2 regions of the Clostridium neuense genome follow, and region 1 is predicted to be linked to the other one. Evidence: a T-box and tRNA genes for the amino acid it is inferred to sense, from the RefSeq annotation. Region 1 holds a T-box; the other holds one or more tRNA genes.
The links. A T-box is a leader RNA that pairs with one kind of tRNA and senses whether it is charged. The one in region 1 lies ahead of thrS (threonine--tRNA ligase), so its partner is inferred to be a tRNA-Thr.
Positions count from the first base shown of each region.

Region 2: it encodes a tRNA-Thr, which carries the amino acid that the T-box ahead of thrS (threonine--tRNA ligase) is inferred to sense. The anticodon was not compared.

Region 1 covers NZ_JBJIAA010000012.1:4,865-13,322, reverse strand. Annotated here, with positions in the region: gene ACJDT4_RS14800 (TrmH family RNA methyltransferase) at 1-153, opposite strand, end outside; gene rplT (50S ribosomal protein L20) at 228-587, opposite strand; gene rpmI (50S ribosomal protein L35) at 616-813, opposite strand; gene infC (translation initiation factor IF-3) at 833-1,360, opposite strand; ribosomal protein L20 leader region at 1,396-1,511, opposite strand; gene thrS (threonine--tRNA ligase) at 1,550-3,463, opposite strand; T-box leader at 3,523-3,757, opposite strand; gene ytxC (putative sporulation protein YtxC) at 3,830-4,726, opposite strand; gene ACJDT4_RS14770 (DUF6873 family GME fold protein) at 4,853-5,551, shown strand; gene ACJDT4_RS14765 (alpha/beta-type small acid-soluble spore protein) at 5,626-5,820, opposite strand; gene mgtA (magnesium-translocating P-type ATPase) at 6,028-8,458, opposite strand, start outside.
Region 2 covers NZ_JBJIAA010000001.1:468,201-484,682, forward strand. Annotated here, with positions in the region: gene rpoB (DNA-directed RNA polymerase subunit beta) at 1-3,463, opposite strand, end outside; gene rplL (50S ribosomal protein L7/L12) at 3,803-4,171, opposite strand; gene rplJ (50S ribosomal protein L10) at 4,223-4,729, opposite strand; ribosomal protein L10 leader region at 4,785-4,916, opposite strand; gene rplA (50S ribosomal protein L1) at 4,953-5,642, opposite strand; gene rplK (50S ribosomal protein L11) at 5,710-6,135, opposite strand; gene nusG (transcription termination/antitermination protein NusG) at 6,176-6,697, opposite strand; gene secE (preprotein translocase subunit SecE) at 6,744-6,968, opposite strand; gene rpmG (50S ribosomal protein L33) at 7,013-7,162, opposite strand; gene tuf (elongation factor Tu) at 7,383-8,576, opposite strand; tRNA gene ACJDT4_RS02175 (tRNA-Thr) at 8,679-8,754, opposite strand; tRNA gene ACJDT4_RS02180 (tRNA-Gly) at 8,765-8,839, opposite strand; gene sigH (RNA polymerase sporulation sigma factor SigH) at 8,926-9,567, opposite strand; gene ACJDT4_RS02190 (NYN domain-containing protein) at 9,632-10,159, opposite strand; gene rlmB (23S rRNA (guanosine(2251)-2'-O)-methyltransferase RlmB) at 10,164-10,931, opposite strand; gene ACJDT4_RS02200 (FAD-dependent thymidylate synthase) at 10,947-12,272, opposite strand; gene ACJDT4_RS02205 (Mini-ribonuclease 3) at 12,296-12,703, opposite strand; gene trpA (tryptophan synthase subunit alpha) at 12,889-13,680, opposite strand; gene trpB (tryptophan synthase subunit beta) at 13,670-14,854, opposite strand; gene ACJDT4_RS02220 (phosphoribosylanthranilate isomerase) at 14,854-15,468, opposite strand; gene trpC (indole-3-glycerol phosphate synthase TrpC) at 15,563-16,348, opposite strand; gene trpD (anthranilate phosphoribosyltransferase) at 16,353-16,482, opposite strand, start outside.

The DNA of each region.
Region 1 (8,458 bases):
TACATACTTCACTTCAAAATTAGATTTAAGGGCTTCTTCTACAAATCTGAATCCCTCTATTAAGAAACTTTTATTCAAATCCCTATATTTTTTCTCTTTTAACTTCCTTACTTCTTTAATAAGATTATTTTCTTTGCTTTTTATTACTTCCATACTATCAAGCCCTTTTTAGTTTTATGGAGTTTTTATATATTTAGCAAAAATGCAGCCCTATGGCTGCACTCTAATTAAGCACTAATTTGCTTTTTTGCTATTTCAACTAACTCAGAAAAAGCTTTTGGATCATTTATAGCTATTTCTGAAAGCATTTTTCTATTCATGCCTATTCCAGCAAGTTTAATTCCATTCATAAATTTTGAATAAGAAAGACCATTTATTCTTGTAGCAGCATTAATTCTTGCTATCCAAAGTTTTCTAAAATCTCTCTTCTTTAATCTTCTTCCAACATAAGCATTTCTAAGTGCTCTTATAACTGTTTCATTTGCTGTTTTAAATAACTTGCTCTTGCCACCATAGTATCCTTTAGCAAGTTTTAATATTTTTTTATGATATTTACGAGCATTAACCGCTCTTTTAACTCTAGCCATTTAGTAAACCTCCTTAAAACCTTTCCTACTATAGGTATGGTAACAATTTTTTCATTGTTTTTTCTTGTGTTTCTGATACATAAGCTGTACTTCTTAAATTTCTCTTAGTTTTTGCAGATTTTTTTGTTAATATATGCTTTTTAAAAGCCTTAGCTCTTTTTAACTTTCCAGTACCAGTAAGCTTAAATCTCTTGGCAGCTGCTCTGTTAGTCTTCATTTTTGGCATAATGTAACTCCTCCTATTTCTATGCTTTTTTAGGTGCTAATACCATTGTCATATTTCTACCTTCTAATTTTGCTGGCTTTTCAATTACAGCATCTCCTCCAACTTTAGCAAAGAAGTTGTTTAAAATATCATTTCCTTTGAAGGCATAGTCATTTTGCCTTCCTTTAAAACGTACTGTAACCTTTACTTTATCTCCAGCCTTTAGGAACTTAGAAGCATTATTTGCTTTAATTTCAATATCATGTTCTTCAATAGTTGCACTTAATCTTATTTCCTTAATGTTGACTACTTTTTGGTTCTTCTTGTTTTCTTTTTCCTTTTTAGTTTGTTCATATACAAACTTACCAAAGTCCATTATTCTACAAACTGGAGGAACTGCAGTAGGCGATATAACTACTAAATCAAGTTCTTTTTCTTCTGCTATCTTCAAAGCATCACGTGTATTTATAACACCTAATTGTGAACCATCATCACCTATAACTCTAACTTGCTTTTCCCTTATTTCTCCATTTACAAGAAAATTTTTATTCTTACTTATAACTTTCACCTCCGAAAACTATGTAATATTAAAATATCAACATTAAAATAAAAACAGAGCGGTTAAAAAGCCGCTCTGTAATATACTAAATAATAATTAACATATATAACCTTACTAGCTGCGCTGCAAGGTGAGAAACGGCCAGTTCCTACTTAACACAAAACTTATTATATCATTAGTATTATATTTTGTCAAACATTATAGTGAATTTATTTTTTGTTTAACTTCCGCATTAATCTTGAATATAAAATCATCTAAGTTCATAGCTCCTAAATCGCCATCTTTTCTACTTCTGATAGCTACAGAGCCTTCTTTCATTTCCTTATCTCCAATTACAATCATATAAGGTATCTTTTGAAGTTGAGCTTCTCTTATCTTATATCCTATCTTTTCATTTCTTATATCCTTCTCAACTCTTATTCCTGCATCCTTAAGTTGAGCTACTACACGATCAACATAATCAATCTGTGTATCTGTTATATTAAGAACTCTAACTTGTACTGGTGCAAGCCATGTTGGGAATGCCCCTGCATAGTGTTCTATAAGTATTCCTATAAATCTTTCTATACTTCCAAATACAACTCTGTGAACCATAACTGGTCTATGCTTTTCACCATCAGCGCCAACATAGTTAAGATCAAATCTTTCAGGCATCTGTAAATCAAGTTGTATAGTACCGCACTGCCAAGTTCTTCCTATACAATCTTTCAAGTGAAAATCAATCTTAGGACCATAGAAAGCTCCATCTCCCTCATTCACTTTGTAATCAAGGTTTGCAGCCTTAAGGGCATTAATAAGACCATTTGTAGCTATTTCCCAATCTTCATCGCTTCCCATAGAATCTTCTGGTCTAGTTGAAAGCTCTACATAATATTCAAATCCAAACACTTTATAGAAAGAATCTATAAGCTTAACTACGCCTAATATTTCCTCTGTAATTTGCTCCCTTGTCATAAATATATGTGCATCATCCTGAGTAAAGCATCTTACTCTCATAAGTCCATGAAGTGCTCCTGACTTTTCATGTCTATGAACAAGTCCAAGTTCTCCAAGTTTTATTGGAAGTTCTCTATAGGAATGAATTGCATTTTTATAAACAAGAATCGACCCTGGACAGTTCATTGGCTTTATAGCATAATCCTCTTCATCAATTTTAGTAAAATACATATTTTCTTTATAATGATCCCAGTGTCCTGATTGATGCCATAATTCTTCATTTAAAATAATAGGAGTTCTTATTTCATCGTATCCTGCTTTAGTATGAACTTCTCTCCAATAGTTTTCAAGAATATTCCTCACAACCATTCCCTTTGGATGAAAGAATGGAAATCCAGGTCCCTCTTCATGTATACTAAATAGATCAAGTTCTTTTCCTATTTTTCTGTGATCTCTCTTTTTAGCTTCTTCAAGCATATTAAGATAAGCATCCAAATCCTCTTTTTTAGTAAATGCTGTTGCATAAATTCTCTGGAGCATTTTATTCTTTTCATTTCCTCTCCAGTAAGCACCTGCAACTGAAAGAATCTTAATAACTTTTACCTTTCCAGTAGATTCAACATGAGGACCAGCACAAAGATCTGTGAAATCATCCTGCTTATAAAAGGAAATCGTTTCTCCTTCTGGCAAATCCTTTATTAACTCAACCTTATAAGGTTCTCCCTTTTCTTCCATAAATTTTATTGCTTCTTCTCTTGGAAGTTCAAATCTTTCAAGTTTTATATTTTGTTTTATTATTCTTTCCATTTCTTTTTCTATTTTAGGAAACATTTCATCTGTAAACGAAAAATCAGCATCAAAATCATAATAAAATCCATCTGCTATTGCAGGTCCTATAGCTAATTTAACATCAGGATACAATCTTTTTATTGCCTGAGCAAGTATATGTGAAGCAGTATGTCTTAAAGTCCACTTTCCATCTTCATCATCAAAAGTTAATATTTCAAGTTCACTGTCTTTATTAATGGTTGTCATTAATTCATCCCTTTTACCATTAATTTTTACTGAAATTGCTTTTTTGTATAAACTAGGACTTATTGCTTTTGCAACTTCAGCAGCAGTAACAGGATTCTCAAATTCCATTACTTTTCCATCTTTAAGCGTTATTTTTATCATCCTTTTTCCTCCTATATCTCAATATATTTATTTTTACAAAAAAAATAAAGCACATCCCTATATGGGACGAGCTTACCGTGTTTCCACCCAACTTAAAGGTATATACTAATACATTAGTATTTTATGTATAACCTTTCACTCAAATCTATAACGCAGATATGCGAAAATGCTTACTAAATTCAGCATATAATTCTAAGGTGGTTTTCAACAATTCATATTAAAGAAATCTTTCAGCCATGGATTTCTATCTCTTTTAACTGTAATTTGTCTACTCTTCCTTATCATAATCTTTAACTATATAAATAACATCTAGATGTTAAGAGTATTATAATATAAAAATTATTATAAGTCAACGTCTTTTTCCAATCATTGTCTAATTAAGTTTCTTTTTAATTCCTTACACATTTTACAATCATCGCAGAAAAAAACTTTATTTTCAAACACATTCATTATAGTTTGAATAATTTCTTTGTTGGTGAAGCTTTCTCTACAATGTATAATAATTTTTTCAGGTGAAAGAGTTATTAAGCCGCTTATAAGCACATCATCCAAGTTTACTCCACTAACATTTACATCACATAGCTCATCTATCATTTTATTTTCAATGTTATTTCCATCCATATCCCTAAGCATATATTTTCCTTCTCTATCAACGTATATATTCAACTCATCAATTTTGCTATCCTGTATATCAACAAAATACTTTAGAAGCTTTATAAACTCATCATATTCTTTTTCAACCATATAATTTTCTATTATTTTATCTATAATGTTGCAAAAGTCTTTTTCTATATTCTTCATTCTAAAAGTTGTAAATCCATTTATATTTATTTCATCATTTTCCTTTATGCACTCGATAATCTTATTTACTATGCTATTTACCATATTAATATATGAAATATTGCTATCATTAATAGTTTCATAATTTAATATAATTCTACTGCATTTCTTACATACATCATCAATTTCATCAGGATTTAAAAAAAAGTAAGACTCTTTAACTAACTCTCTCAACTTATTCTTGCAAAAATCACCGGCAATATACTTATACAGTTCTTCAGCAAAATATATATAAAACTTACTTTTTATTTTTTCACTATAATCCTTATCACTACATATTATTTTAACATAATGCAAATCATTTTCTACACTTTCCGATATTCCAATAGCTACATTACTGCTTTCAAAAGTATACTTAATTTCATTTATGTTTTTTATTATATTATCCAATTTATCATCGTATACTACAGTTTCAAGAAGCATTTTCAGCACTCCTTTCGTAATGTTAGTATGTGTTTAAAATGCAAGTATATACGCCATTATTAAAAAAATTTATTTAGTTTGTGTCTAAATACTATTTATATTATAATTTTTCTAGAGGTGTTTAATTTGAAAAACGTAATTGTAGACTATAGAATAAAGGAAGAAGAAAAAATATCACTGTTAAAAATGGGCTATAATGTATTAACCACTCCTCCATGCAAAACCGTATATAATTCCATTTCAGGGCATCCTGATATTCAATTATGCATGCTTGATAACAGCACTGCTATTGTGCACAAAGATATGCCTTATGAATTTATTAGCACTCTTGAAGGCTTAAATTTAAATATTATAAAATCAAAAAACGATATTAAAGATAAATATCCGTACGATATAATTCTTAATGCTGTAAATTTAAAGAACTTTTTTATACATAATCTTAAATATACTGATGACAACCTTTATAAAAAAATTTCTTATAAATGCTTAATTAATGTAAAACAAGGTTATACAAAATGTTCTACAGCAGTAATAAGTGATACTGCTATAATTACCAATGACTCTGGAATATCACAAGCTGCAAGTAAAAATGGGTTAGATGTACTTTTTTTGCCTAAAGGTGATATTGATCTTACTGACTTTGATTATGGATTTATTGGAGGTACCTGCGGTCTTTTAGATCATAATACTATAGCATTTTATGGAAACTTAAAAAATTACAAATATGGGGATGAGGTGCTTTCTTTTATAAAAAAATATAACCTAACTCCACTTTATCTTAGCGATAGTAAATTAGTGGATAGAGGAAGTATACTATATTTCTAAAACAAAACCGATATGACATGAAGTCATACCGGCTTTTATTGACAAAATCATCTTAAATTTTTTATGGTTTTTAATTACTTTAAGCCATTTTCGTAGTTTTCAACCATTTTCTTAACCATTTGGCCTCCAACTGAACCATTTTCTCTTGAAGTAAGATCTCCATTATATCCTTCTTTAAGATTTACTCCAACTTCTCTTGCTGCTTCCATTTTAAATTTATCTAATCCTTCTCTTGCTTCAGGTACTAAGTTACTGTTTCTTGATGACATAGTTAATTCCTCCTCTTAATAAATATTTGTAATTTTCATTACGATATAAGTTTGCTCCATTTTAAGAAAAATACGCTATTAAATTAAATGAAGTATAACCAAGCTATGCCTATATACCAATATTTTTCAAGCAAAATTTAAATATACTATAAAAATAGCCTTTTAAACTTTATCTGAAAGGCTATTTTATTAAATCAAATGCTGTTTTTAATCAGCATATTTATTTATATACCATGTCTTTATTCTTTGAGTTAATACTACATAACTTAATAATGTTAGTGCTAATAAAGGATAATATAATATAGGCAATTTTATAAACCCAAAAGCACTTCCTAGCGGAGAATTAACTAAAAGCATACCAAAAGCCATAATTAAAACAGAAGTTATTATCAAAGGCTTGCTTGCCATACTTTGAATAAATGGCACTTTATTTGTTCTAATTATATGAATTATAAGTGTTTGAGTAAATAGTGATTCTAAAAACCAGCCCGTTTGAAATAAAGCTGGATTATTCCATGCCTTAAATACAAACAACATAATAAAATAAGTAGTATAATCGAATATTGAACTAATAGGACCTATATGAAAAATATATCTTTTAATTTCATCAACAGACCACTTTCTTGGTTTCTCAATCCATTCGTCATCAACTTTATCTGTTGGTATAGCAGTTTGAGATATATCATAAAGTAAATTATTTGTAAGCACTTGTATTGGCATCATAGGCAAAAACGGTACGAATATACTTGCTCCAATAACACTAAACATATTTCCGAAATTTGAACTTGCAGTCATTTTTATATACTTTACAATATTTCCAAATACTCTTCTTCCCTCAATAACTCCTTCTTCAAGTACTAAAAGGCTATTTTCAAGAAGTATTATATCCGAAGATTCCTTTGCAATATCCACAGCTGTATCTACTGAAATACCAACATCAGCTGCCTTAAGTGCTGGTGCATCATTTATTCCATCTCCCATAAAACCAACAACATGATTTTTGATCTTAAGCGCTTTTATGATTCTTTCTTTATGCATTGGAGAAAGTTTGGCAAATACAGTAGTTTTTTCTGCTGCATCAGCTAATTCTTCATCTGACATTTCATCAATATCACTCCCAAGTAAAATTGAATCAACAGGTAAATTCACTTCTTCGCAAATATTCTTTGTTACTATATCATTATCCCCTGTAAGTACTTTTACAGCAACACTATTCTTATGGAACCTTTCAATTGCTTCTCTTGATGTTTCCTTTGGTGGATCTAAAAATGCCATAAACCCAAGAAGAGTAAGATTACTTTCATCATGAGTTGAGTATTCCTTTTTGTAATTCTTTGAGTTTTTATATGCTACAGCTATAACTCTATATCCTTCTTTATTTAAATCTGTAACTATCCTCGTAATTTCTTCTGTCATCTTTCCTATAAAAGGCTCTGTACCCTCTTTTGTTTCATATTTATTGCATAAGCTTAAAATTTCTTCAACTGCACCTTTACAAATTAAAACATCTTCCATCCTCTTATTTCTAACAACTACAGACATTCTTTTTCTCATAAAATCAAATGGAATTTCATCGATTTTTTCATACTTATTTTCAATGTTAAAATCTTCTCCATCATCTCTGTGTTCAAGTATAGCTATATCCATAAGATTTTTTAAGCCTGTCTGATAGAAACTATTCATATATCCATATTTAAGTACTCTTTCACTTTCTTCGCCATATATATTTATATGCTTTTGTAAAACAACCCTGCCACAAGTTATTGTTCCCGTTTTATCTGTACATAATATATCCATAGCTCCAAAGTTTTGTATTGCATTTAACTTTTTTACTATAACCTTTTTTTTAGAGATTGATATGGCACCTTTTGATAAGTTTACAGTAACTATCATAGGAAGCATTTCTGGAGTTAATCCCACTGCAACTGAAATTGCAAACAAGAAAGCCTCCCACCAGTTTCCTTTAACTACTCCATTGATTAAAAATACAATTGGAGCTAAAACAAAAATTAATTTAATCATGAGCCATGTAAATTTGTTAACACCTTTGTCAAAGCTTGTCGCTTCTCTTTCTTCAGTAATTTTACTACTTAACTGTCCAAAATAAGTTTCACTCCCAGTCGTGGTAACAATTGCCATTGCTGTTCCACTTTCAACATTAGACCCCATAAAACACAACTTTGGATTTTCAAGGGGATTTTTATATTCGTCCTCTGTTAAAAACTTTTCCACCGGAAGCGATTCACCTGTAAGTGCAGATTGATTAATAAACAAATCTTTAGAAGTTAAAATTTCAACATCTGCTGGTATCATATCCCCTGATGACAAATGAACAATATCACCTGGGACTAACATTTTTAAAGGCACTTCTTTTTCTTCTCCATCTCTAATAACTGTAGCAGTTATATTTACCATTGCTTTAAGTTTTTCAGCAGAATTATCTGCCTTCATCTCTTGTACAAACTTTAAAACCACACCTAAAAGTACCATTGCACACATAACTAAAGCTGCCCTTAAATCTCCAGTAATATATGATATTAATGCAAGTACACCTAATAATATTACAAGAGGATTTTTTAAATTTTCAAAGAGTCTTTGAAATGACGATTTCTTTTTCTCAGTTCCTATTTCATTAAAC
Region 2 (16,482 bases), on a different contig from region 1:
CATCCAAGCACAACGCCTGCAATTCCTTAATGAGAACCTTAAATGATTCAGGGATTCCAGGTTCAGGTATATTCTCACCCTTAACTATAGCTTCATAAGTCTTAACTCTACCAACAACATCATCAGATTTTACAGTTAAGATTTCCTGCAAAGTATGAGCTGCTCCATAAGCTTCTAATGCCCAAACTTCCATTTCTCCAAATCTCTGACCACCAAATTGAGCTTTACCTCCAAGTGGCTGCTGAGTAACTAATGAATATGGTCCTGTAGATCTAGCATGTATCTTATCATCAACCAAATGTGCAAGCTTTAATATATACATGTATCCCACAGTAACTCTACTATCAAAAGTTTCTCCTGTTCTACCATCATATAGTACAGTCTTTCCGTCTTCATCATATCCTGCTTTTTTCAAGCATTCTACTATTTCAGGCTCAAGTGCACCATCAAATACTGGCGTTGCAATATGCCATCCTAAATTAGCTGCTGCCCATCCAAGATGAACCTCTAGCACCTGACCTATATTCATACGTGAAGGAACTCCAAGTGGGTTAAGGCATATTTGAAGTGGTCTACCATCAGGTAAAAATGGCATATCTTCTTCTGGCAATACTCTTGATATAACACCTTTATTACCATGCCTTCCGGCCATTTTATCTCCTACAGATATTTTTCTCTTTTGAGCAATATAACATCTTACAAGTTCATTTACTCCTGGAGGTAATTCATCGCCATTTTCTCTAGTAAATATTTTTACGTCAACTATTATACCAGCTTCTCCATGTGGAACTCTAAGTGAAGTATCTCTTACTTCTCTTGCCTTTTCTCCAAATATTGCTCTGAGTAATCTTTCTTCTGCAGTAAGCTCAGTTTCACCCTTAGGTGTTACTTTTCCAACCAATATATCGCCTGATCTAACTTCGGCACCTATTCTTATTATTCCTCTTTCGTCTATATCCTTTAATGCTTCTTCACCTACATTAGGAATATCTCTTGTTATTTCTTCAGGTCCAAGCTTAGTATCTCTTGCTTCTGCTTCATATTCCTCTATATGAATTGAAGTAAATACATCATCACGAACAAGCTGTTCCGAAATAAGCATAGCATCCTCGTAATTATAACCTTCCCAAGTTATAAAGCCCATTCTAATATTTCTTCCTAATGCTATTTCTCCTAAATCTGTTGAAGGTCCATCAGATAATACTGTACCCACTTCTACTCTTTCGTTCTTATTAACTATAGGTCTTTGATTTATGCAAGTTCCTGAGTTTGATCTTTTAAACTTTAATAGTTTATAAGTATCAATTCCTCCGTCTTTATCTCTTCTTACTCTAACCTCATTTGCACTTACATAATCAACAACTCCAGCATTTCTTGCCTTAGGAAGTACTCCCGAATCAACTGCTGCCTTATACTCTATTCCAGTTCCAACAACAGGTGCTTCAGGCTTTAACAACGGTACTGCCTGACGCTGCATGTTTGAACCCATTAGTGCACGGCTGGCATCATCATTTTCAAGAAATGGAATCATAGCAGTAGCTACCGATACAATTTGCCTTGCAGAAATATCCATTAAATCAACTTCTGTGTATGGAACTATTAAAACATCATCAGGAATTCTTACAGTTATTTTTTTATCTATAAAATGACCTTCTTCATCTAAAGGCTCATTTGCTTGTGCTATCAAATATTGATCTTCTTCATCTGCAGTAAAGTAACGAATTTCATCGGTTACCCTATGGTCTGTCTTATCAACAATCCTGTAAGGACTTTCTATAAAACCATACTCATTTACTTTTGCATAAGCCGCAAGCGAGTTTATAAGTCCTATATTAGGACCTTCTGGTGTTTCTATAGGACACATTCTTCCATAATGTGAGTGATGAACATCTCTTACTTCAAATCCAGCTCTTTCCCTTGAAAGTCCTCCTGGTCCTAAAGCTGACAATCTTCTTTTATGTGTCAATTCAGAAAGAGGGTTAGTCTGATCCATGAATTGTGAAAGCTGAGAACTTCCGAAGAATTCTTTTATAGACGCTGCAACTGGTCTTATATTTATAAGTGCCTGAGGAGTTATGACTTCTTGATCTTGTATAGTCATTCTTTCCTTGACTACTCTTTCCATTCTTGAAAGTCCAATTCTAAATTGGTTCTGTAATAATTCTCCTACTGACCTAAGTCTTCTATTACCCAAATGGTCAATGTCATCAACATCACCAACTTCATAAGCCAATCCCAATTCATAACTTACAGTTGCATATATATCATCTTTAATTATATGCTTTGGAATAAGTCTATGAATGTTTTTCTTTAACTGTTCTTTTATATTCTCTTCGCCTTCATAATTGTCTAAAATCTCTTTTAAAACTGGATAATGAACCATTTCCTTAATATTCAAATCATTGATATCAAATTTTATGTAATTCTTAATATTGACAAAATTATTACCAATTACTTTAATAACTTTATCATCAACAACTATATCTACAGAATTTATCCCTAAATTTTGAATTTCGAGGGCCTTTTCCCTTGTTATTCTTTCACCTTTTTGTACTAAAATCTCTCCAGTTTCTGAATTTATTACATCCTTTGCTGCTGTCTTATTTATAAGTCTAAGGCTTATAGCCAATTTCTTATTAAACTTATACCTTCCAACCCTTGACAAATCATATCTCTTAGGATCAAAAAACAGAGAGTCTATAAGTGAAACTGCACTATCAACTGTTGGTGGCTCACCTGGTCTTAACCTTTTATATATTTCCAGAAGTGCCTCTTCACGTGTTTTAGTATTATCCTTTTCTATTGTAGATTTTAGCCTTTCTTCATCGCCAAAGTAGTTTATTATTTCTGCATCAGAACCAAATCCCATAGCTCTAACTAAAATTGTAATAGGTAGTTTTCTTGTTTTATCAATTCTAACATAAACAACACTATTGGAATCTGTTTCATATTCAAGCCATGCACCTCTATTAGGAATTACAGTAGATGAATATAACTTCTTTCCTGTCTTATCAACAGTATAATTGTAATAAACTCCTGGTGACCTTACGAGCTGACTTACAATAACTCTTTCTGCACCATTTATAACAAATGTTCCTTGTTCAGTCATTAATGGGAAATCTCCCATAAATACCTCTTGTTCTTTAACTTCACCAGTTTCCTTGTTTAAGAGTCTAACTTTAACTCTTAGTGGTGCCGCATAAGTTGTATCTCTTTCCTTACACTCTTCAATAGAATATTTAATATTTTCCATATCAAGTTTATAACCAATAAACTCTAATACAAGATTACCAGCATAGTCTTGAATTGGATTGATATCATCAAATATTTCTTGAAGACCTTCATTTAAAAACCACTTATAAGAATCTAGCTGAACTTCAATAAGATTTGGCATCTTACCAATTTCATTGAGTTTTGAAAAACTCATTCTTGTTCTCTTACCGACTTGGACAGGATGTATCATTAGCCTTCACCCCTTGTATAAACTAAAATAACCAAAAATGACCTTTCTTTAAGCACATTTTTGGATTGTTTACAATAACTATCTTTTTATTATATCCACATTCACACTAAAAATTCAGTTGAATTAGAATATTTTATAAAAAACATATAAATCTTCGCATTTAGTTATTTTATCACACGAAAGATTAAAAGTCAATATAAATTATAATTTTAATATATTATTGCTGCTTATTGTAATGCAGTTAAATTTTCACACTTATCATATGTTTAACCATTTATAGTTGATGACTCTAAAAAAAGAGCCCCCTTACGAGTGCTCTTTTCTAGTTAATACTTCTAACTATTTTAATTCTACTTTTGCACCAGCTTCTTCAAGTTTAGCTTTCATAGCTTCTGCTTCTTCTTTAGCTACTGCTTCTTTAACTGTCTTAGGAGCTCCATCAACTAATTCTTTAGCTTCTTTTAATCCTAAACCAGTTGCTTCTCTAACTGCTTTTATAACTTTTATCTTCTGAGCACCAGCTTCTGCTAATACTACATCAAATTCAGTTTTTTCTTCAGCTGCTGCACCTGCTGCACCTGCTGCGCCTGCTGCTGCTACTGGAGCTGCAGCACTTACTCCAAATTCTTCTTCACAAGCTTTTACTAATTCATTTAATTCTAATACAGTCATACCTTTTATAGCTTCTATAATTTCTTCTTTTACCATTATATATAGCACCTCCGAATTTTTCATTTCTAATTTATTTTTATAATTTTATTATGCTTGCTCTTCAGCCTGTTTCTTGTCTGAAATTGCACTTAATAAGTAAGCAAGTTTTGATAATGGAGCATTGAAGCTTCCAAGAAGTTTTGCAATAAGAACTTCCTTTGGTGGTACTGATGCAAGTTCTTTTACCTTATTAGCATCAAACTCTTCACCATTCACCAATCCTGCAACAAGTTCCAAAGCTTTATGTTCTTTAGCAAAGTCATTTAATATTCTTGCTGGAGCTGTAACATCATCATAACCTAATGCTACTGCTATTGGTCCTTCAAAGAATTTAGTTATTCCTTCATGACCTAATTCCTTTGCTGCTCTACTAGCTAAAGTATTTTTATATACTTTATATTCAACACCAGCTTCTCTTAATTGTTTTCTAAGTGCAGTATCTTCTTCAACATTTAATCCTTGATATTTAACTAATATCAAAGCTTGAGCCTTATCCATTTTTTCTTTTATTTCAGCAATTTTTTGTTCTTTTAATTCTCTGTTTTTATTTGGCACTGTGTATCCACCTCCTCACAGTATTAAACTGCTCTATTAAAAATTCAAAATACTTTATAATAAAATCAAAGGCCTCTCCGTAAAACTCGAAGAGACCATATATTCATATATATCGGAATCCTCGGTAGGTTGGTTTCCCTTTACGCTTTAAAGCACCTACTATCTACGGAGTATTTACTATTTGACTTTAAAAGTATATAATACTTAAACTAAAAAATCAATACTAATCTAAAACTTTAACTGGATTAACTTTTATTCCAGGTCCCATTGTAGATGAAACTGCTACAGATTTAATATATTGACCTTTAGCTGAAGCTGGTTTAGCTTTTACTATAGCTTCCATTAATACATGAAAGTTTTCAGCTAGCTTTTGAGTTCCAAATGAGCTCTTTCCAATTAAAACGTGAATTATAGCAGTTTTATCAACTCTATATTCAACTTTACCAGCTTTGATTTCTGATAATGCTTTTGCAATATCAAATGTAACTGTTCCTGATTTTGGGTTTGGCATTAAACCTTTAGGTCCTAACACTCTTCCTAATCTTCCTACTACACCCATCATATCTGGTGTTGCAACAACTACATCAAAATCAAACCAATTTTCATTTTGTATTTTAGTAGCATATTCTTCTGCGCCTACATAATCTGCTCCTGCATCTTGAGCTTCTTTTGCTTTATCGCCCTTTGCAAAAACTAATACTTTTACTTCTTTACCTGTTCCATGAGGTAATACTATAGCACCTCTTACTTGCTGATCTGCATGTCTTGGATCTACACCAAGTCTTATTGCAGCTTCAACAGTTTCATTGAATTTAGCTTTAGATGTTTTTACAACTAAATCCATTGCTTCTTCTGGTGTGTACAAAGCATTTTTATCAACGAGCTTTGCACTCTCCACATAATTCTTTCCCATTTTTATTCCTCCCTCGTGGTAATAATGGCACAACAAAAGTTATACCTCCCACAATTTTAAAGACGTATTATTTTTCTACTTCTACACCCATGCTTCTTGCAGTTCCAGCTATCATGTTCATAGCAGCTTCTAATGATGCTGCATTTAAATCTGGCATTTTTGTTTCAGCAATTTGCTTAAGTTGGTCTTTAGTTAATTTTCCAACTTTAGTTTTGTTAGGAACACCTGAACCACTTTCTATTCCTAATGCTTTTTTAATTAATACAGCTGCTGGAGGAGTCTTTAATATAAAACTAAAAGATCTATCCTGATAAACTGTAATCACAACTGGTATTGTTAATCCTGCCTGATTAGCAGTTTTAGCATTGTATTCTTTACAAAATGCCATGATATTTACACCGTGTTGTCCAAGTGCTGGACCAACTGGTGGAGCTGGAGTTGCCTTTCCTGCAGGCAATTGTAGTTTTATTAAACCTACTACTTTCTTTGCCATAAAACATACACCTCCTAATGTAATTAAATCATTGGATATTTTAATCCAATTTTTCTATTTGATTAAAATCAAGTTCAACAGGAGTTTCCCTGCCAAACATGTTAACTAAACCTTTAATCTTATGCTTTTCAAAGTTTATTTCCTGAATTAATGCAACCTGATCTAAAAGTGGTCCCGAGATAACTTTTACATTTTCTCCAACCTTAACATCAATATCAACAACCTTTTCCTTTATACCCATAGATTCAACTTCTTCATCTGTCAAAGGAACTGGTTTTGATCCAGGTCCAACAAATCCGGTACATCCTCTTGTATTTCTAACAACATACCAAGACTCATCAGTCATAAGCATTTTTATAAGTACATAACCAGGGAATACTTTTTTCAACGTTATTTTCTTTTTTCCATCTTTTTCTTCAATTTCCTCTTGTAACGGAACTTGTATATCAAAGATAAGATTTTGAAGATTTCTATTTTCAATAGTTTTTTCAATATTAGCTTTTACCTTATTTTCATACCCTGAATATGTATGAACAACATACCATCTAACTCTTTCACTCATAATCAAAGGAACAGGAACACCCTGAACCTATAACCTCCCTTTCATCTTACTTAAAGATCACCCTAAAGAGGTTATTAAAGCCATAATCCAACACTGCCACTAGTGCTATACATATAGCACAAAATACTATTACCGATATTGTAGATTTTTTAGTATCTTCCTTTGAAGGCCACGTAATTCTATGTGTTTCATTTGCAAGGTCTTTAAAAAATCCAATGAAACCTTTTAATGGTGATTTCTTTACATTATCATTTTTTACATTAGCAGCCATTTTTATTCACATCCTAAAAGTTATTACAAAATACGGTCAATTACCTATTTTGTTTCTTTATGAAGTGTATGTTTGTGGCAAAATGGACAATATTTTCTCATTTCTAACCTGTCTGGATTATTTTTTTTGTTTTTCATTGTATTATAATTTCTCTGTTTGCAATCTGTACATGCTAATGTTACTTTTACTCTCACAATCTACACCTCCCAGTTACTGCAGAAAAACTCAATTTTTCTGAAAATATGCACTACCTTATTAATTTATCATAATGTAGTATATATGTCAACTAATTTTTCTAGCATTATTTTTTAATTATGTAATATTTATAAATAAATTGTCTTAATAACGATATAAAAAATCTCTATAATCATACACGAACGGATTAGGCTCACCCAATCCGTTCGTAAGAGTAATTTATTCTAAAATAGTAGTAACAACTCCTGAACCTACTGTTCTTCCGCCTTCTCTTATTGCAAATCTTAAGTTTTCATTCATTGCTACTTTTGTTATTAATTCAACTGTCATGTCTATGTGGTCTCCTGGCATTACCATTTCTACTCCTTCTGGTAACTGGATTGTTCCTGTTACGTCTGTTGTTCTGAAGTAGAATTGTGGTCTATATCCGTTGAAGAATGGTGTATGTCTTCCGCCTTCTTCTTTCTTTAATACGTATACCTGACCTACAAATTTATGGTGTGGTGTTACTGATCCTGGTTTTGCTAATACCTGACCTCTTTCGATGTCTTCTCTTTGTACGCCTCTTAATAATGCTCCGATGTTATCTCCTGCCATTGCTTCGTCTAGTAACTTTCTGAACATTTCTACTCCAGTTACTACTACTTTTCTAGTTTCATCACTTAATCCTACTATTTCTACTTCGTCTCCAACGTGTAATATTCCACTTTCAACTCTTCCTGTTGCAACTGTTCCTCTTCCTGTGATTGTGAAGATATCTTCTATTGGCATTAAGAATGGCTTATCTGTTGCTCTTTCTGGTGTTGGGATATACTCATCTACTTGTGCCATTAAATCTTTTATTGGTTTTATTGCTTCTGCATCATCTGGATTTTCTAATGCTTTTAATGCACTTCCTACTACGATTGGTGTGTCATCGCCTGGGAATCCATATTCATTTAATAATTCTCTTACTTCCATTTCAACTAAGTCGATTAATTCTGGATCATCTACTTGGTCTGCTTTATTTAAGAATACTACTATATATTGTACTCCTACTCTTGATGCTAATAGTATATGCTCTCTTGTTTGTGGCATTGGACCATCTGCTGCACTTACTACTAGTATTGCTCCATCCATCTGTGCTGCTCCTGTTATCATGTTCTTTACATAGTCAGCATGTCCTGGACAGTCTACGTGTGCATAGTGTCTATTTTCTGTTTCATACTCAACGTGTGCTGTGTTGATTGTTATTCCTCTTTCTTTTTCTTCTGGTGCTTTATCAATTTCGTCATACTTAAATGCTTGTGCTTTTCCTTCTTTTGCTAGTATTGTTGTGATTGCTGCTGTTAATGTTGTCTTACCATGATCTACGTGTCCTATTGTTCCTATGTTTACATGTGGTTTGTTTCTTTCAAATTTTTCCTTTGCCATTTCTGGTTCCTCCTTAATAATAAATGGTTCACCAATTCCATGATGAAATTCACAGTTTTATTCATGTAAACTGTTCCTGGTGTATTGTATGTAATTAACCTTTGGAGCCCACGGCCAGATTTGAACTGGTGACCTCCACCTTACCAAGGTGACGCTCTACCTGCTGAGCTACATGGGCAATATCCATTTGGAGCGGGAAACGGGTATCGAACCCGCGACACCCAGCTTGGGAAGCTAGTGCTCTACCACTGAGCTACTCCCGCATATTTACGCAAATAAATTTAACATTTAATAATCACGTAACAATTACTTATTTTACTATCAAGAATTTTCTTTGTCAATACAAAGCTTATCTTTTTTCGAGACACTTTTCTAACTTCCTTTTTACACGCTGGAGCGCATTATCTATCGACTTCGCACCTCTATCCAAATCACAAGCTATTTCCTGATATGATTTTCCTTCTAAGTAATACATAAGTACTTCCATTTCTAAATCAGATAATACTTCTCCTATACCATTTTTAATTTTTTTAACTTCCTCTTTACTTATGATAAGTTCTTCTGGATCAGCCACCTTTAAGCTAGATATTACATCAAATAGGGTTCTATCAGATTCTTCATCATATATCGGCTTATTTAGGGAAATATAAGTGTTTAATGGTATATGCTTTTGCCTTGTAGCCGTCTTAATTGCGGTTATTATTTGCCTTGTTATGCATAGCTCTGCAAAGGCCTTAAACGATGATAGTTTATTTGGCTTAAAATCTCTTATAGCTTTATATAGTCCAATCATTCCCTCTTGACATATGTCTTCCTTATCTGCACCTATAAGAAAGTAAGATTTAGATTTAGCTTTCACGAAATTTTGATATTTATTTATTAGATACTCCTGAGATTTTGTATCTCCTGACTTTGCCATCATAACTATCTCTTCATCTATTTTATCTTCATATTCAGCATCAGCACTATTTACAATCGCATCATTATCCAACTATATCCCCCCCCAAGTATAATTACTTTAACATTGTAATTATATATTAGCACTATTTTACAAGTCAACTATTTTTATCATTTTTTCTAATTTTATCCAACTTCTCATAAATACTAGTATCAAGCCGATCTTCTATTCTATTGTATTTTTTTTCACTAGCAATTTTTTGTGCTTTTGAACTTATTTTAACTTTAACATTTATAACCTCATTATAAAACTCGATAGATGACATTCTTGTAGACCCTCTTTGAAAAACAATCTGCTGTTCTAGATTATCGGACGTAACAACACAAACTTCATACTTTCTTCCAATTCTATTCACATATTTCTCAATAAAACTGTCTGCTGTTTCTGCTTCTTTTGTATATACTACAATTAAATTTTTTGTAACTTTAGTTTTTTCCCCAAAATTTCCTTGTATTAGATGTCCATCAAAAACCAAAAAAATCTTATAACCTTTAAACTCAGAATAGTCTATTAAAATTTCAATAAGCTTTTCTCTTGCACTTTCTAAATTTATGCCATTTTTTATTTTTTTTAGTTCTCCCCAACTATTTATTACGTTATATCCATCAACAAATATTGTTTTCAAGGTTTTACCCTCTTTTTATTCTTTGCTTAAGAATTTCATACATAATTATTCCTCCTGCAACAGATGCATTCAAAGATGAAATTCTTCCTACCATTGGTATTTTTACAAGAACATCGCACTTTTGCTTTGTAAGCCTCATCATTCCTTGTCCTTCACTTCCTATAACAAGTGCAGCCGGTCCAGTTAAATCTGCATCAAAGCAATATTCCTTTCCTTCCATTTCAGCACCATAAATCCATATGTTATTTTCCTTCAATTTATCTATGGCAGAATTAATATTATTAACCTTAGCAATCTTCATATGCTGGGCAGCTCCTGCTGATGTCTTATAAACCACAGAGGTTACTCCTACATTTCTTCTTTTAGGAATTATAATTCCATGAACACCACAAACCTCTGCTGTTCTTATTATAGATCCCAAATTATGAGGGTCTTCAATCTCGTCTAAAATCACTATAAATGGAGCTTCATTTTTCTCCTTAGCATATTCTAAAATATCATCAAGTTCGTAATATTTATATGGTGTTGTTTCAGCTATTACTCCTTGATGCGAATGCGTTTGAGACATTTGATCAAGCTTTTTTCTATCTACAAATTTAACTGTTATTCCTTTTTCTTTTGCCTTTGCTAAAACTACATTTATAGAACCTTCCTTTGTGCCACTTGCTACAAATAATTTTTCAATAGTTGTATCACCCTTTAAAGCTTCTATTACAGCATTTCTTCCTTCTATCAAATTTTCTTTTTCCATTTCTTTCTCCCTTCTAAAGATGTGATATCCATTGCATTAGTGTTCTGCAAATTTTTCTTTCATAAGAACTTGTTTCCCGCAGGTTAGCTTTCCTTCCTTGCATTTCCCATATACACAAGGCGGCAGTGCCTTTATGTAAAGTACTTTTGAAAGTTTTCTTAACTCATTTAACTTTTTAGTAGATAGTTCTCTTATTTCCCACTGTGCATTTAGGCAAATTCGTTCTGACAACATTTTAACATCTATTCTTGCATTTGTAGATATTATTAATTTAACTTGATCACAATTTAGCAAAAAGCTTAAAGCAATATCACTGCTATAATTTCTAGCAATATATAATCTAAAGTCTTCAAATTCACTAACTATCTGCATAAACTCATCATAAAAAGCTGATTTTTTTATAGTTTCTGGAACAATTACTTCTCTGCTTCTATCTGTAATAATATCAACTAATTCTTCACGATAATTTTCTGATAGTCTATGCCTTATTTGCTGATGATAAGTAACCATGCTGCACATCATTCCAAAGGTAGTTCTAGCTTGTTCTGCTATACTATCATGTCCATAGCCAAGCACTCTATCTGTTACCTCTTGAGCTTTTTTTAATCCATCATTGCCCCACAATTCCATAACCTCGGAAGGAGTTTTTCCGTGAGTACTTGTTATCGCTCCAACTCCAACCTTTAAATCAAGGTTTTTAAATGAATTTAAAAGCACCATATTATTTTTACTATCTATTTTATCAAATTCAGTTTTATAAAAACTCTTTTCTTTGTCATAATTATTTTTTTTATTCAAATTCATTAATAGTGAACCCAAATTATGCGGCAGCAATTTTACAAATTCAACTTTAATATCTTTAAAAATATTTTCATACCTAACATCATTAAATAAATAAAATAAGTCTAATAATTTATTTGCGCTCATTGCCACACTAATATTAGTTTTTGCAGCTAATGGAATAATATATCTAGCATCTTCAATAGGTATTCCATATAAATAGTTTTCAACCTTAGGTCGACCTTTAATTTCACTATCCTTAAGTTTAGACATTTTATCATATAACAAAAAAGCCTTGCTTATAAGCTGTTTTGCTTTTGCATAATCTTCACCCTTAAGCTTAGGAATTATATATGAATCTTCCTTCATTGTTACATATCTTTGACTTTGCTGAACATAAGAAGCTTTTAGTTCGCAAATAAGAGTACTCTGAACTCTATCTATACCTTCAAGTACAAAGGCCACATTAGCGTATTTTAAAAGTTCTTTTAAATCATCTTTATATATATTGTCTTTTCCTTGTTTTTTTATCCATTCTTCTAATTTATCTAAGCCTACTTCTTCAAAATTTGTTATTCTCAAGTTAAACTCACCCCTAAAAACTTCTATATGTCAATTACTCTGCCTAAAAGATAATTTAATCTTTCCATTTGCTCAGTTATGTACAAATATCCAATAAGAGCTTCAAATCCAGTAGCAGTTCTATATTCACATATATCTGCGTTCTTAGGTGAAGTCCCAGATTTAGCATTTCTTCCTCTCTTATATATGCTTATTTCTTCCTCAGTAAGCTCTTCTAAAAGCTTTTTCATAAATTCACTTTGAGCATGTGCCTTTACAAATCCTATAGCCTTTACATGAAGCTTATGTACATTCATATTCACATTTTTATCTACCAAGTATATTCTAATAAAGTTTTCATAAACAGCATCGCCAATAAAAGCCAATACTAATGGATTAAGCTGATTTGCTCTGTCTTTAGAAAATTTATTTCTAAAAATTTCAAAGTCCATTAAAAATTATCTCCTTATATTTTAATTTCTAAAGATGATTATATCATACTCAAGGACTATATATAAGTTAAACTATTTCTATTATTTAAATTGGCTAAAATATTTTATTAGATTAAAGAGCACAAAATACAGTAAAGGTATATTTCCTAAGCTATACTCTGCACTCTTCAATCCATATTACATTTTTATAGTACTTCTTTAATAGAATAAACAAATTTTCCAACTTTATTTAACATTTTTTCTTTGTCAGTCTCTTCCTCTATTATTTTCATTATAGCGCTTCCTATGATAACTCCATCACAATAACTTTTTATGTTCTTCGCCATCTCAGCATTGGACACACCAAAGCCTATACACTTAGGAACCTCAGTATACTTTGATACTAAAGAAATGTATTCCTCTAAGTTACCAGCTAATTTACTTCGCATACCTGTAACCCCATTTGTTGATACGCAGTATATAAAGCCACTAGCTTCTTTTACAATACTCTTTATTCTATTTTCTGATGTTGGTGCAACAAGTGGTATGATATGAACACCATATTGAGAAGCTACTTTTACAATTTCACCTCTTTCTTCAACAGGTAAATCTGGTATTATCACTCCATCAGTGCCTACTTCCTTAGAACTTTTCATAAATCTTTCTACACCATATTTATATACATTGCCAAAGTAAGTCATATATACTAATGGCACTTCCGTCTTCTTTCTAACATTTGATACCATTCCCATTATGTCATCTATCTTTATACCGTTTTTGAGTGCTTTAGCAGATGCTGTTTGAATAATTGGTCCGTCGGCAATTGGGTCTGAATACGGTATCCCAAGTTCTATTATATCGCTTCCAGAAGAGGCAATTTTCAAAATAATATCTTCAGTTGTATTTATATCAGGATATCCACTTGTAACAAATGCTATCATTGCTTTTTTATTTAACTCTTTTAATTCCTGGAATTTTAAATCTATCCTATTTTTCATGATCTAATCCCTCCATATTTTCCATAACAGTGTTCACATCCTTATCTCCTCTTCCAGAAAGATTTATAACCACAATCTTATCCTTAGGAAGCTTCGGAACAAATTTCATTGCATAAGCTACAGCATGAGAACTTTCAAGTGCTGGTATAATTCCTTCCTTCTCTGATAAATATAAAAATGCTTCAAGTGCTTCTTTATCTGTAACTGTCTCATATTGTGCTCTACTTGAATCTTTTAGATATGAGTGCTGTGGACCAACCCCAGGGTAATCAAGTCCTGCTGAAACAGAGTAAGCTGGTGTTATCTGTCCATCTTCATCCTGAAGCACATATGTCATCATTCCATGTATTATACCTACACTACCCTTAGTAAGTGTTGCTGCGTTCATATTTGTATCTACACCTAACCCAGCTGCTTCAACTCCTATAAGCTTTACTCCTTCATCTTCTATAAAATTATAAAATGCTCCCATAGCATTACTTCCACCACCAACACATGCAATTACATAGTTTGGAAGCTTATTTTCTGCTTCTAACATTTGCTCTCTTATTTCTTCTCCTATTATCTTTTGAAAATCTTTAACTATTGTAGGATAAGGATGCGGTCCCATTACAGAACCAATTACATAATAAGTACTTTCTATGTTCGTTACCCAATTTCGCATAGCTTCGTTTATAGCGTCTTTTAAAGTACAAGAACCTGATTTTACTGAGTTAACCTTAGCGCCCAAAATTTTCATTCTAAATACATTAAGTGCTTGTCTTTTAACATCTTCTTCTCCCATAAACACTTCACATTCGAGTCCAAATAAAGCTGCTGCTGTGGCCGTTGCAACCCCATGTTGTCCTGCCCCAGTCTCAGCTATTACTTTTTTCTTACCCATTCTTTTTGCAAGAAGAACTTGACCAAGAGCATTGTTTAACTTATGAGAACCAGTATGATTTAAATCTTCTCTCTTCAAATACACCTTAGCTCCACCTAAATCTTTGGTCATATTTTCTGCAAAATAGAGTGGAGTTTCTCTTCCAACATACTGCCTGAGATAGTATTTATACTCATTTATGAAGCTTTCATCATTAATTGCCTTGTTATACTCCACTTCAAGCTCTTCTATAGCATTCATTATAGTTTCTGGAACGTATTGCCCCCCATATATTCCAAATCTTCCATCCATTAAAATTTCCTCACTTTCATTATAAAATTTCTTATTTTAATTTCATCTTTAAAGCCTTTAGTTTCTACACCACTTGATACATCTACTGCGAACGGATTAAGTTTTTTTATGCATATTTCAACATTATCTTCATTTAGACCTCCTGCTACAATTATTGGCTTTTCGATATAATTTTTTATTTTTTTAAGTAAGCTCCAATCGAATACTTGTCCTGTTCCACCGATTTTATTTCCACTTTTACTATCAATTAGAAAAGCATCCGCACAGCATTTTCTTATAATTTCAATATCCTTTTCAGAATTTAAACTATATGCTTTCCACACTTCATAACCTTTAAATTTTTTAATATATTCATTACCTTCATTGCCATGGAACTGAAGTATATCAAGCTTTAATGTATTTGCAATATTTTTTACCTTTTCATAATCCTCATTAACAAAAACACCTACTTTTTTTATATCCTTCTGTAGTCCTTCCAAAAATAAACTTGCACTTTCAACGTTAACCTTTCTACTGCTATCTGCAAACACAAGTCCTACATAATCTGGCATATACTTATTTACTATTTCTACATCTTTTTTGCTTTTTATGCCGCAAATTTTTACTTTTACCATGTTTCCCCCTTTTACATTTATTTGAATATTCCGACTTATTTCGTAATAAAAAATTTTTTTGTAAAACTATATGAATTTTCACTATGAGCAAATATTACATTTTTTTTGCTTCCTCTAAAAATTGACTTATATAAGCTTTTTTATTTATATTTCGCATAAATGCCTCACCAATAAGCACAGCACTCACTCCCAGTGAAGCAACATATTTAATGTCCTCAGCAGTTTTTATGGCACTTTCCGAAACCGTTACAGTCTCCTTAGGTACATACTTTAAAAGCTTCTCTGTTGTTCTCAAATCAGTTGAAAAATCTCTTAAATCTCTATTATTTATTCCTATAACGCTGCATCCAGCCTCCACCGCAAGCTTTACATCTTTTTCATTATGCACCTCTGTTATAGAATGTAAGCCAAGCTCTAATGCCTTTTTATAGAAATCTTGAAGTTTATCCTTAAGTACCGCAGCTATTAATAACACCGCATCTGCACCTATAGCCCTTGCTTGATATAGCTGATACTTATCCACAATAAAGTCCTTTCTAAGTACAGGCTTTGTTGATATCTCCTTTACCTTGTTTATATATTCATCTTTACCAAGAAAATATTTTCTCTCTGTCAAAACAGATATAGCATTAATATCAATTTTTTCATAAAGCCTTGCAATTTTACATGGATCAAATTCTTCAAGTATTATACCTTTTGATGGTGAAGCCTTCTTAATTTCTGCTATTATTGATATTTTTTCTTTGTTTATAGCTGCTTTAAAATTTCTTATTGGTTTATCACATTCATAGGCGAGCTGCTGCATTTTTTCCTCGTTAATTATGCTTTTTTCTTCTTTTAACTGCTTTAATTTATTAGCTACAATTTCATCTAATATCATTCTTTCACGCTCCTATAAGCTCCTCATATTTCTTATATGCAGATCCATCATCTATAAGCTTCTCAGCAAGCTTTACTCCAGTTTTCAAGTCATCTACAGCCTTACCAACATAAAGTGCTGCTGCACTGTTTAAA